Regions from separate parts of the Streptococcus sp. ZY19097 genome, predicted to be linked through region 1. Evidence: predicted binding sites of a transcription regulator. Region 1 holds the regulator's gene; each other region holds the start of a gene.
What was found. The regulator CtsR, encoded in region 1, represses protease genes until heat stress. The targets are predictions, from matches to a motif close to TTGGTCAAAAAAGGTCAAANA.

Region 1 (4,102 bases):
TTGGCTATCGAACGCCTTATGAAGCTTTGAACTTAACGAAGGACTGAGAATGACTTCATGGCTTGGATGTATTCTTTTAGGACTGTTGATCTTTATTATTTTTTATGAATCAGATAAGTGGATATTTGAAGTAAAAAAAGACAAAGTTTATCAAGGAAGACACAACTACAACAATTCAAGGTTCAGAAATTTGTATAAAAAGGTGATATATTTTTTGTCCTATATGACAACACTAGCTTTTATCGTCTTTTTTATCTTTTGTCTATACGGCTGTGTTAACCTTTATTTTTATCATCATGGACGAGAAGGGTTCTTTATTCCTTTGGCAGTTTTTTTCCTAACGCTATTAGTCTATTTTTCTTGGCGTTTGTTTCGCTTAGGAAAGCTTTGGAGCTACTTTTGGGACAGACAAAATCATGACTAATGCAGTTTTGGGGTGTTTTTAGTACGAGGAAAATATGGAAAGGAAAAAGTGGTAGTCGTTCATAAACGAGGAACAACTGCTCTGGTGAACTATCTATTTACCTTATTAGCTTTACTGGTGAAAAAAGTAATGGCTTTTATCTCTTTATGCAGTGGCCGGGCTTACAGAGTCTATTGGAGTCGGGAAAAGAGAATACATGAAGTAAGAGAAAATAACCTAAAAGGGTAAATTATAGTCAATTAGTTTATCTTTTATTACTTCGATGTAAGAGGAAACTCCGTTTCCTTATTTCCAACTTCAAACACTCCACTGGATTGTTTGAACTCACTTTGCCGTACTTTACGAAAGTGACTTGCTTCGCGTGTCTTATTTCCAACCTAGAACAGCCTAGAGGCTGTTCTAGCAACCTGCAGCTCGTTGCCTTGTACTAAAAGCAAACTATAAAAACACTGGAAATAATCATCTGTGATCGTTTCCAGTGTTTTCATTTTTGATTTTCGATAGAAAAAGTAAAGTTTGTGTAAAACCACTTATACCTGTCCATAGCAAATAGCCAGTATGTGATGTGAGAAAGGATGGAAAGATAACTAGATCCTACTTGATTTTGCAAAACCTTATGTTGCTCTGCCATTGATAAAACTTAATGAGCAAAGGTATTAAGACCAAAAATCATTGAAAGTGTTCCCATGATGAGTCCTGCAAGGATAACCCCTAACATTACAGCGATAACACTTGGTTTGAATTTCCAGTCAAGGATAGAAGCTGCTAGAGTTCCTGTCCATGCACCAGTACCTGGCAATGGGATACCAACGAAGAGGAGAAGAGCCCAGAAAATCCCCTTTTCACCAGCAGTCTTTTCTAATTTTTGACCACCACTATGTCCTTTTTTTAGACACCATGTGAAGAAACCGCCTATATAGGGTTTGTCTACCCCCCATTCCAAGACTTTGCGAGCAAAAAAGAAAATAATTGGTACAGGAAGCATATTGCCAATCACTCCGATGAGTAATGCCTGCCACATGGGGATACCTGTCGCAATAGCGTAGGGAACGGCTCCCCGCAACTCAACTAGCGGCACCATGGAGATTAAAAATGTGATGAGATAATTCATTAGATTAGATAAACCTTTCTTTTAGTTCAATCTCCATTTTATCCTAACTTGAAAAGAAACTCAACTAAAATCGTTTTATGATTCATCTGAGGAGAACTCTTTTGTTTAAAAAAGTCTGAAATTCTGATATAATAAGGTCAGTTATAGTCAAAATGGCTGGGAAGGAGTAAGCTAATGGTTACTAAAAATACATCGGATAGTATTGAAGAATACATCAAACAATTATTGTCCCAATCGGGCATTGCCGAAATTAAGCGATCGCATTTGGCAGATACCTTTCAAGTTGTTCCGAGTCAGATTAATTATGTAATTAAAACACGTTTTACAGAAAGTCGCGGCTATGTCGTGGAGAGCAAACGAGGCGGTGGAGGCTACATTCGTATCGCTAAAGTTAGCTTTTCTGATCAACATCATTTATTAGGCAGTTTGATGACTACCATAGGTGATCAGATTTCAGAGCAGGTTTTCACGGATATTATCCAGATGCTTTTTGATGAGAAAATCATCAGTGAATGTGAAGGAAACCTGATTTTAGCTACAGCTTCAGATGATGTTTTGGGGCAAGATGCGCCGCGTATTCGTGCGCGTATGCTTCGCAGAATTTTATATAGATTAGATAGAAAAGGATTTCGTTAATGACTGAATATTCATTTAAGATGCAAGAAGTTTTTAAACTTGCGCAATTTCAAGCAGCTCGCTACGATAGCAGTTATTTAGAAAGTTGGCATCTTTTGTTGGCAATGGTTGCCCTTCATGATTCTATTGCAGGTCTAACTTTTGCTGAGTATGAGAATCGTATTCCTTTTGAGGAGTATGAAGCGGCCGTGATTTTAGCAATTGGTAAAACACCGTCTGATACTGCAGAGACTGTCCAATTTTTAGAACAGTCACATGCCATGAAAAAGGTGCTTCAATTTGCTCAAGCTATTGCAGAGGTGACGGGAAGTAAAGATGTTGGGACAGAACATGTACTTTTTGCCATGTTACTTGACTTGGACTTGTTGGCTAGTCGTATTTTAGAGTTGGCTGGATTTAAAGCTAAAGAAGACGGGGACTCTGTGCGTTTGCTTGATTTACGAAAGACTTTGGAGCGTAATGCTGGTTTTACTAAAGAAAATATCAAGGCCATTCATGATCTACGTAAACCTAAAAAAGCCAAAAGTGGAGCTGCTTTTTCTGATATGATGAAACCTCCTACAACTGTCGGAGACTTGTCAGAATTTACCCGAGATTTGACTGATCTGGCGCGTCAAGGTAAGTTAGAACCAGTTATTGGACGGGACAAAGAAATTTCCCGTATGGTTCAAGTCCTTAGTCGTAAAACTAAGAATAATCCTGTTTTGGTGGGAGATTCTGGGGTTGGGAAGACTGCACTTGCTTACGGCCTAGCCCAACGTATCGTCAATGGAACAATACCTTATGAGTTGCAAGGTATGAAAGTTTTGGAACTTGACATGATGAGCGTAGTAGCTGGAACGCGCTTCCGTGGGGATTTTGAAGAACGCATGAATCGAATCATCGCCGATATAGAGGAAGATGGGCATATCATTCTTTTCATTGATGAACTGCATACCATTATGGGATCTGGTTCAGGGATTGATAGCACCCTAGATGCGGCAAATATCTTGAAGCCAGCTTTGGCACGTGGAACACTACATATGGTAGGTGCAACGACACAGGAAGAATATCAGAAACATATTGAAAAAGATGCTGCATTGTCACGCCGTTTTGCTAAAATTTTGGTTGAGGAACCGAGCCTTGATGATGCCTATCAAATTTTGTTAGGCCTAAAAAAATCCTATGAAGATTACCACAATGTAAGCATTTCAGATGCTACTGTTCTGACAGCAGTTAAGGCAGCTCACCGTTATTTGACCAGCAAACATTTGCCGGATTCAGCCATTGACCTTTTAGATGAGGCCAGTGCTACCGTTCAAGGACTAGTCAAAAAAACTGAACCAGCTTATTTGACACCTGTTGATCAAGCTATTATGAATGGTGATTTCTCACAGGTCTCTAAACTACTGAAACAATCACGCTCTCAGGCTAAGCCAAAACCTATTCCTGTTAGCGAGGATGATATCATGTCAACCCTCAGCAAGTTGTCAGGTATTCCGGTTGAGAAGCTAACTCAGGCAGATAGCAAGAAATACTTGAACTTGGAAAAAGAGCTCCACAAGCGCGTGATTGGTCAAGATGCTGCTGTTTCAGCCATCAGTCGCGCCATTCGTCGCAATCAATCTGGTATTCGCACTGGCAAACGGCCAATCGGCTCTTTCATGTTTTTGGGCCCAACGGGTGTCGGAAAAACAGAACTTGCCAAAGCTCTGGCAGAAGTCCTATTTGATGATGAATCTGCCCTTATCCGTTTTGACATGTCTGAATATATGGAAAAATTTGCGGCTAGTCGTCTCAACGGTGCCCCACCTGGATATGTTGGCTACGAAGAAGGTGGCGAATTGACTGAGAAAGTTCGTAACAAGCCATACTCTGTCCTTCTTTTTGATGAGGTGGAAAAGGCTCATCCTGATATTTTCAATGTCCTTTTACAAGTTCTAGATGATGGA
Region 2 (4,102 bases), 580 kb from region 1:
TAGATAATAGTCGGCAACACACTATTTCTCCGACCTCTTTAATAAAGCAAGTCGTAGATTTCCATTGCGATAAGGTCAATGCTATCAAATGAGTATGATTCACGAGCTTCAACGTCACGCAAAGTAAAGACAGGCCCATTATCTGGGTCATTACTGAAAGAAACTTCGGCAACCACAACACCATCTCGTTCAAAATTACGTTTAAGATTGCTAGCATCAGTCGTCATCAACTCCAGACGATTGATAATTCTCACCAAATGTGATTCCATATTATTCTCCTATTCGTTTTTTGTCTCCTCTATTTTAACACAATGCGGACTATTCGTCATCAGTTTAGAGAGATTTTAACGAATTATACATAATTGCCTTGATGGAATGCATGCGATTTTCAGCTTCTTGAAAAATAATAGAACTGTATTTTTGAAAAACTTCGTCAGTGATTTCCAGTTCAGCCAAACCATATTTAGCATAGATTTCTTGACCAATCTCAGTGTTAAGGTCATGGAAAGCCGGCAAGCAGTGCATGACAATGACATTTGGATTTTCAGTCTTAGCCAGCAGGTCAGCATTGATTTGATAAGGCAGTAGCAAGTCAATCCTTTCCTTGAAATCCACATCTTCTCCCATAGATACCCAAACATCAGTATAGAGCATATCAACTCCCTTAATTTCATTGATATCATCCGTAACAGTTAATTTAGCTCCTGCGTTGTGCTGCTCTGCCATTGCCACAATCTCAACCTCAGGCTGCAAATCAGTTGGTGCGATAATCTTAACGTTGACGCCCAAGATAGCTGAGGTTACTAAAAGAGAATTTGCCATGTTATTGCGACCATCACCGACATAAGCAATGGTCAAACCTTCCACCTTTCCAAAAACTTCTTTCAAAGTCATAAAATCTGCAATCATCTGTGTGGGGTGCCAAGTGTCGGTCAGTCCATTCCAAACAGGTACTCCAGCGTACTCAGCCAAGGTTTCCACATCCTCTTGCTTGAAACCTCGGTACTCAATCCCATCAAACATGGAACCCAAAACCTTAGCTGTGTCAACAACCGATTCTTTCTTCCCTAGCTGAATTTCGCCAGCACCAAGATAAGTCACATTCATTCCTAAGTCTTGCCCCGCAACTGTGAAGGCAGAACGTGTTCTTGTTGAGGCCTTTTCAAAAATTAAAGCGATATTTAAACCATCTAAATATTTATGCGAAATTTTTGCATTTTTGAGTTCCTTAAATTTCAATCCTAGATCAATTAATGCTTCTAGTTCTTCTTTGCTAAAATCAATTTCTTTTAAAAACGACCGATTTTTTACCATACTGTTACTCCTATACCGTGTAATAATATAATTTATTTTAGCATAATTATTCATTATGTCAAGAAAATTCTCCGAAACATTCACAAAAAATGTATTTTTAATGACTTTTAGCACTCCTATGGTGTAAGTGCTAAAAATCATAATCTTTTTACTTGATTTCTATATTCCTAGTGCTATAATAGAAGCATAAAGTTTGACTATATCTGACCAAACATCAAAAAGTCAGCTAATCACGAAAGGGGGATGCAGTTATGCTCTGCCAAAATTGTAACTTAAACGAATCAACCATACATCTCTATACTAATGTCAACGGACATCAAAAACAGATTGATCTTTGTCAAAACTGTTATCAAATTATGAAAACAGACCCAAATAATGCTATTTTGGGTGGTCTTGGCAATGGCTCACAAACCTCTTCCGAGCAAGCTCAAGCAGGGGGAATCAATCCTTTCTTTGATGATTTTTTCAACGATCTTAATAATTTCCGCGCTTTTAACGGTCAAGACTTACCAAATACACCACCAACTCAATCTGGAGGCAATTTCGGAGGAAATGGCGGAGCAGGTAATAACCATCGACCAAATGGACCTCGCCCGCAACAAGTACCCCAACAACCAAAAGGCCTACTAGAGGAATTTGGCATTAACGTTACTGATATTGCTCGCCGTGGTGACATTGACCCTGTTATAGGACGCGATTCCGAAATTATTCGTGTCATTGAAATTCTCAACCGACGTACTAAGAACAACCCAGTTCTCATCGGTGAACCTGGTGTTGGTAAAACTGCTGTTGTTGAAGGCCTCGCTCAGAAAATTGTTGATGGCAATGTTCCACAAAAACTCCAAGGCAAACAAGTTATTCGTCTTGATGTGGTTAGTCTTGTCCAAGGTACTGGCATTCGCGGGCAATTTGAAGAACGTATGCAAAAGCTGATGGAAGAAATTCGTAACCGTAAGGATGTTATTCTCTTCATTGACGAAATTCACGAAATTGTCGGTGCTGGCTCTGCTGGCGATGGTAATATGGATGCAGGAAATATCCTCAAACCAGCTTTGGCACGTGGTGAACTTCAATTGGTTGGAGCGACAACCCTCAACGAATACCGTATTATTGAAAAAGATGCTGCGCTAGAGCGCCGTATGCAGCCAGTTAAGGTTGATGAACCTTCTGTTGAAGAAACCATCACCATCCTACGTGGCATTCAAAAAAAATACGAAGATTACCACCATGTCAAATACAGTGACGATGCCATTGAGGCTGCCGCTGTCTTATCAAACCGCTACATTCAAGACCGCTTCTTGCCGGACAAAGCTATTGATCTTCTTGATGAAGCTGGTTCTAAGATGAATTTGACTCTCAACTTCGTTGACCCTAAAGATATTGACAAGCGCCTAATTGAAGCTGAAAATCTCAAAACGCAAGCCACACGTGACGAAGACTACGAACGCGCAGCTTATTTCCGCGACCAAATCGCCAAATATAAGGAAATGCAAAAACAAACCATCAATGAGCAAGATATACCTGTCATTACAGAAAAGACTATCGAAGCTATCATCGAAGAAAAAACCAACATTCCTGTCGGTGATTTGAAGGAAAAAGAACAATCACAACTGATTAACCTAGCTACTGATTTGAAAGCTCATGTCATCGGTCAAGATGATGCAGTTGATAAAATCGCCAAAGCTATCCGTCGCAATCGTGTCGGACTTGGTACACCAAACCGCCCAATCGGATCTTTCCTCTTTGTTGGTCCAACTGGTGTTGGTAAGACAGAATTGTCTAAGCAACTGGCTATTGAACTCTTTGGTTCTGCCGATAGCATGATTCGCTTTGACATGTCAGAATACATGGAGAAACATGCTGTTGCTAAATTAGTCGGAGCACCTCCAGGATATGTCGGCTACGAAGAGGCTGGACAATTGACTGAAAAGGTTCGCCGCAATCCCTATTCACTTATCTTGCTAGACGAAGTAGAGAAAGCTCACCCTGATGTCATGCACATGTTCCTCCAAGTTCTTGATGATGGTCGATTAACCGACGGGCAAGGCCGTACTGTCAGCTTTAAGGACACCATCATTATCATGACATCTAATGCTGGTACTGGCAAGATTGAAGCAAGTGTCGGATTTGGAGCTGCTCGTGAAGGGCGTACCAATTCTGTCCTTGGAGAGCTCAGCAATTACTTTAGTCCTGAATTTATGAACCGCTTCGATGGTATCATTGAATTCAAGCCTCTTAGCAAGGACAACCTCCTTCATATTGTTGACCTTATGCTTGACGATGTTAATCAACGTTTAGCTTACAATGAAATTCATCTTCAAGTAACAGATAAGGTCAAAGAAAAACTGGTTGATCTTGGCTTTGATCCAAAAATGGGAGCACGTCCATTACGTCGAACCATTCAGGATTACATTGAGGATGCCATCACAGATTACTATCTGGAACACCCAACAGAAAAAGAACTCAAGGCTGTCCTGACAAGCAATGGTAAAATTATCATAAAAGCAGCTCAAAAAGTTGAAAAAACAGAAGAGACTGTAACGACTGAATAAATTTGAGTTGGGCAAATCAGCCGTAATGACTTATTTTCCAACCACAAAATAATGTAATTGCCACAAAGCCCTTAACTAGGAGTGTCGTCTTAGTAAGGGCTTTTACTGTATTAATTTTCAAAGAGTAATGCAATATTGATTTATAACCTATTTTCAAAAATCAAAACATCACTTTCTTACACTCTTTAAAATCACTTCTTGCACAAGAAAGTCATTCGATCAAAAATAAAGTGCAT
Region 3 (4,102 bases), 1.1 Mb from region 1:
CGAGGCACAAAACGTCATTATGAAATAACGTCTTTGTACTTTCGTGTCTAGGTTTAGGTGCGATTTTTTTGTGCCTAGCCCAAAAATAAAAACGGAGGTAAAACTAATGAGTGAAGCAATTATTGCTAAAAAAGCTGAACAAGTTGAGCTCGTTGCTGAAAAAATGAAGGCAGCTGCAAGTATCGTCGTTGTTGATTCACGTGGTCTTACAGTTGAGCAAGATACAAATCTTCGTCGTTCACTTCGTGAAAGCGGTGTTGAGTTCAAAGTTATCAAAAACTCAATCTTGACTCGTGCAGCTGAAAAAGCAGGTCTTGACGATTTGAAAGAATTATTTGTAGGCCCATCTGCAGTAGCATTTTCTAACGAAGATGTTATCGCACCAGCAAAAGTTCTTAGTGACTTTGCAAAAGATGCAGAAGCTCTTGAAATTAAAGGTGGTTCAGTAGACGGTAAATTCACTTCTGTTGAAGAAATTAACGCTCTTGCTAAATTGCCAAACAAAGAAGGTATGCTTTCTATGCTCCTTTCTGTACTTCAAGCGCCAGTTCGCAACGTTGCATATGCTGTCAAAGCTGTTGCAGAAAGCAAAGAAGAAGGCGCAGCTTAATGCGTCAGCCCGTAGCAGCTTAATGCTATCTTATTTAAACCTAATTTAAAACATATTTGGAGGAAATTACAATGGCATTGAACATTGAAAACATTATTGCTGAAATTAAAGAAGCTTCAATCCTTGAATTGAACGACCTTGTAAAAGCTATCGAAGAAGAATTTGGTGTAACTGCAGCTGCTCCTGTAGCTGTAGCTGGTGCAGCAGGCGGAGAAGAAGCTGCTGCTAAAGATTCATTCGACGTTGAATTGACTGCAGCTGGCGACAAAAAAGTTGGCGTTATCAAAGTTGTTCGTGAAATCACAGGTCTTGGTCTTAAAGAAGCTAAAGCTCTTGTTGATGGTGCACCAGAAGTTATCAAAGAAGGTGCATCTGCAGCTGAAGCTGAAGAAATCAAAGCTAAACTTGAAGAAGCTGGAGCTTCTGTTACTCTTAAATAATAGAGCGACTACTCAATTAGCCTAAAAACATTCTGAAACCGCTATTCTTAGGAATAGCGGTTTTTATTTTTGTCGGCAGATTTCAACAAGTCCAAGTTAGCCATCGTTTACACTTCTCAAAGTAATCTCCTTATTACTGAGTTTAACATTAAAGACATCTACCTTATTCACTACTATTAGCTTATGATAATTTACATCAAACCGATTCTTAATTATTTTTTAAAATTTTCTCATTTTGTATTGACCTTCACTGACCAAAGGTGTATAATATCATCAGAAGATGGTTAGGAAAACCAATACAATCACCTTAAATACGACCTCTCTACCCATTTGTATAGACTAAGGTGTTTGTTCTTCAACGACATATAAATCAGATTATAATACTACTTGTGATCTATTTTTAGAAAAAGAGGTAACTAATTATGGCTAACAACAACTTTTATGGAAGAGATCCTTTTGGAAATATGGACGACATTTTCAACCAACTCATGGGAAATATGGGAGGCTACAATTCCGAAAACAAACGTTATTTGATTAACGGACGTGAAGTCACCCCTGAAGAATTTGCTCAATATCGTCAAACTGGTAAATTACCAGGTAATCCAGATATGCAACAAGCATCTGCTGCTACTGCTCCTAAAGAAGATGGTATTTTGGCAAAACTTGGTACCAACTTGACCGAACAAGCACGCCAAAATGAACTTGACCCAGTCATTGGACGCAACAAAGAAATCCAAGAAACTGCTGAAATCTTATCACGCCGTACGAAGAACAATCCTGTTCTTGTCGGTGATGCAGGAGTTGGTAAAACTGCTGTGGTTGAAGGTTTGGCACAAGCTATTGTCAATGGCGACGTGCCTGCGACGATTAAAAATAAAGAAATCATTTCAATTGATATTTCAGGGCTTGAAGCGGGTACGCAATACCGCGGTAGCTTTGAAGAAAATATTCAAAATTTGGTTAAGGAAGTCAAAGATGCAGGTAATATCATCCTCTTCTTTGATGAAATTCATCAAATTTTAGGTGCTGGCTCAACCGGTGGTGACTCTGGTTCCAAAGGCTTGGCTGACATTCTTAAACCTGCCCTTTCGCGTGGTGAATTAACTGTGATTGGTGCGACTACACAAGACGAATATCGTAACACCATTTTGAAAAATGCTGCGCTAGCACGTCGTTTCAATGAAGTTAAGGTTAATGCACCATCTGCACAGGACAGTTTTAATATCCTCATGGGTATTCGTGATTTGTACGAAAAGCACCACAACGTCATTTTGCCGGATGATGTCTTGAAAGCAGCTGTTGATTTCTCTATCCAATATATTCCACAACGTAGCTTGCCAGACAAGGCTATTGATTTAATTGACATGACTGCTGCTCACTTAGCAGCTCAAAATAAGGTCACTGACATTAAGACTTTGGAAAAGGAAATTGCTGATCAAAAAGCTAAACAAGAGGCCGCTGCTGCTAAAGAGGATTACGAGACTGCACTCAATGCCAAAGTACGGATTGAAGAACTACAAAAACAAATTGATAACCACACAGAGGGTCAAAAAGTAACTGCTACGGTCAATGACGTGGCAGAATCCGTTGAACGTTTAACTGGTGTGCCTGTTTCCAATATGGGCGCAAGCGACATTGAGCGTTTGAAAGAAATGGCTAGTCGTTTAAAGGGTAAAGTCATCGGTCAAAACGAAGCTGTTGAAGCAGTGTCACGCGCCATCCGTCGTAACCGTGCTGGTTTTGATGAGGGTAACCGCCCAATCGGTAGCTTTCTTTTCGTGGGTCCAACAGGAGTTGGTAAGACCGAATTGGCTAAACAATTAGCACTTGATATGTTTGGTTCCAAAGATTCTATCATTCGTCTGGATATGTCGGAATACAGCGACCGCACTGCCGTTTCTAAATTAATTGGTACTACCGCTGGTTATGTTGGCTACGATGATAATAACAATACTCTTACAGAACGTGTTCGCCGCAACCCTTACTCTATCGTGCTTTTAGATGAAATTGAAAAGGCAGACCCACAAGTCATCACCCTCCTTCTTCAAGTTTTGGATGATGGTCGTCTAACCGATGGTCAAGGTAACACGATTAACTTCAAAAATACGGTTATCATTGCTACATCTAATGCTGGATTTGGTAACGAAGCTTTAACTGGTCAAGATGATAAGGATAAGAAAATCATGGATCGTATCGCTCCTTACTTCCGTCCAGAATTTCTCAATCGTTTCAACGGTATCATCGAATTCTCTCATTTGACTAAGGAAGACTTGAATGAAATTGTCGACCTGATGTTAGATGAAGTCAGCAAGACAATTGCTAAGAAAGGTATTGATCTTGAAGTCACAGACGCTGCCAAAGCTCACTTGATTGAACTAGGGTATGATGAAGCGATGGGGGTTCGTCCACTGCGTCGTGTTATCGAACAAGAAATTCGCGATAAAATCACTGACTTCTATCTTGATCACACAGATGTTAAACATCTTAAAGCTGATATTACAGACAATGTCATGGTTATTTCTGAAAAGCAAAATTAATATATACACAGTAGAATTGATGCTTATCAGAACTTGACAACAAAACAATTTCCCTTAATGATACAAAAAAACTGATTCTCAGATGAGTATCAGTTTTTTTAGATTTTAATTATTGCTACACAAATTGGTATAAAGGGATAAAAAGGTGACACCACTGACATATCATTTTGATTTTCTAAAACCATCAAATGATGTCAACTCTAATCACTTGTCCCCTTCTTAGTTGAAGCGATAAGATTTGCTTAGCACTGCTATTTTTCTACCTAGAACACCAGACGTAAGACCGCTACAGTTGCAACTCCTATGAGAACTGCCAACATGACATTTTTGCTTTTTGCAACAACTAGAAATGTTGGAGCTACTGCCACCAGTTCAATCCACTTAATTTGAGGGAGATGCCCTTTTTCAACTGTAAAAATACTAGATAAAATCAAAGCGAAAATAATGGTTATTGGTAGATAACCTAAAAATTTAATAACCTTTGGAGGTAATTCAGCAAAGCGCACAAGTATATA

Region 2: ABZ559_RS05670 (ATP-dependent Clp protease ATP-binding subunit) is a predicted target of CtsR. The motif match lies at 1,505-1,525, and genes of this name have one in related genera.
Region 3: ABZ559_RS09805 (ATP-dependent Clp protease ATP-binding subunit) is a predicted target of CtsR. The motif match lies at 1,288-1,308, and genes of this name have one in related genera.

The regions. Positions count from the first base shown of each region.
Region 1 covers NZ_CP160400.1:523,071-527,172, forward strand. Annotated here, with positions in the region: gene ABZ559_RS02675 (arsenate reductase family protein) at 1-47, shown strand, start outside; gene ABZ559_RS02680 (small multi-drug export protein) at 1,065-1,535, opposite strand; gene ABZ559_RS02685 (CtsR family transcriptional regulator) at 1,710-2,171, shown strand; gene ABZ559_RS02690 (ATP-dependent Clp protease ATP-binding subunit) at 2,171-4,102, shown strand, end outside.
Region 2 covers NZ_CP160400.1:1,100,920-1,105,021, reverse strand. Annotated here, with positions in the region: gene ABZ559_RS05680 (DUF1797 family protein) at 39-269, opposite strand; gene argF (ornithine carbamoyltransferase) at 334-1,314, opposite strand; gene ABZ559_RS05670 (ATP-dependent Clp protease ATP-binding subunit) at 1,566-3,866, shown strand.
Region 3 covers NZ_CP160400.1:1,972,446-1,976,547, forward strand. Annotated here, with positions in the region: ribosomal protein L10 leader region at 1-78, shown strand, start outside; gene rplJ (50S ribosomal protein L10) at 107-610, shown strand; gene rplL (50S ribosomal protein L7/L12) at 682-1,050, shown strand; gene ABZ559_RS09805 (ATP-dependent Clp protease ATP-binding subunit) at 1,473-3,587, shown strand; gene ABZ559_RS09810 (AzlD domain-containing protein) at 3,851-4,102, opposite strand, start outside.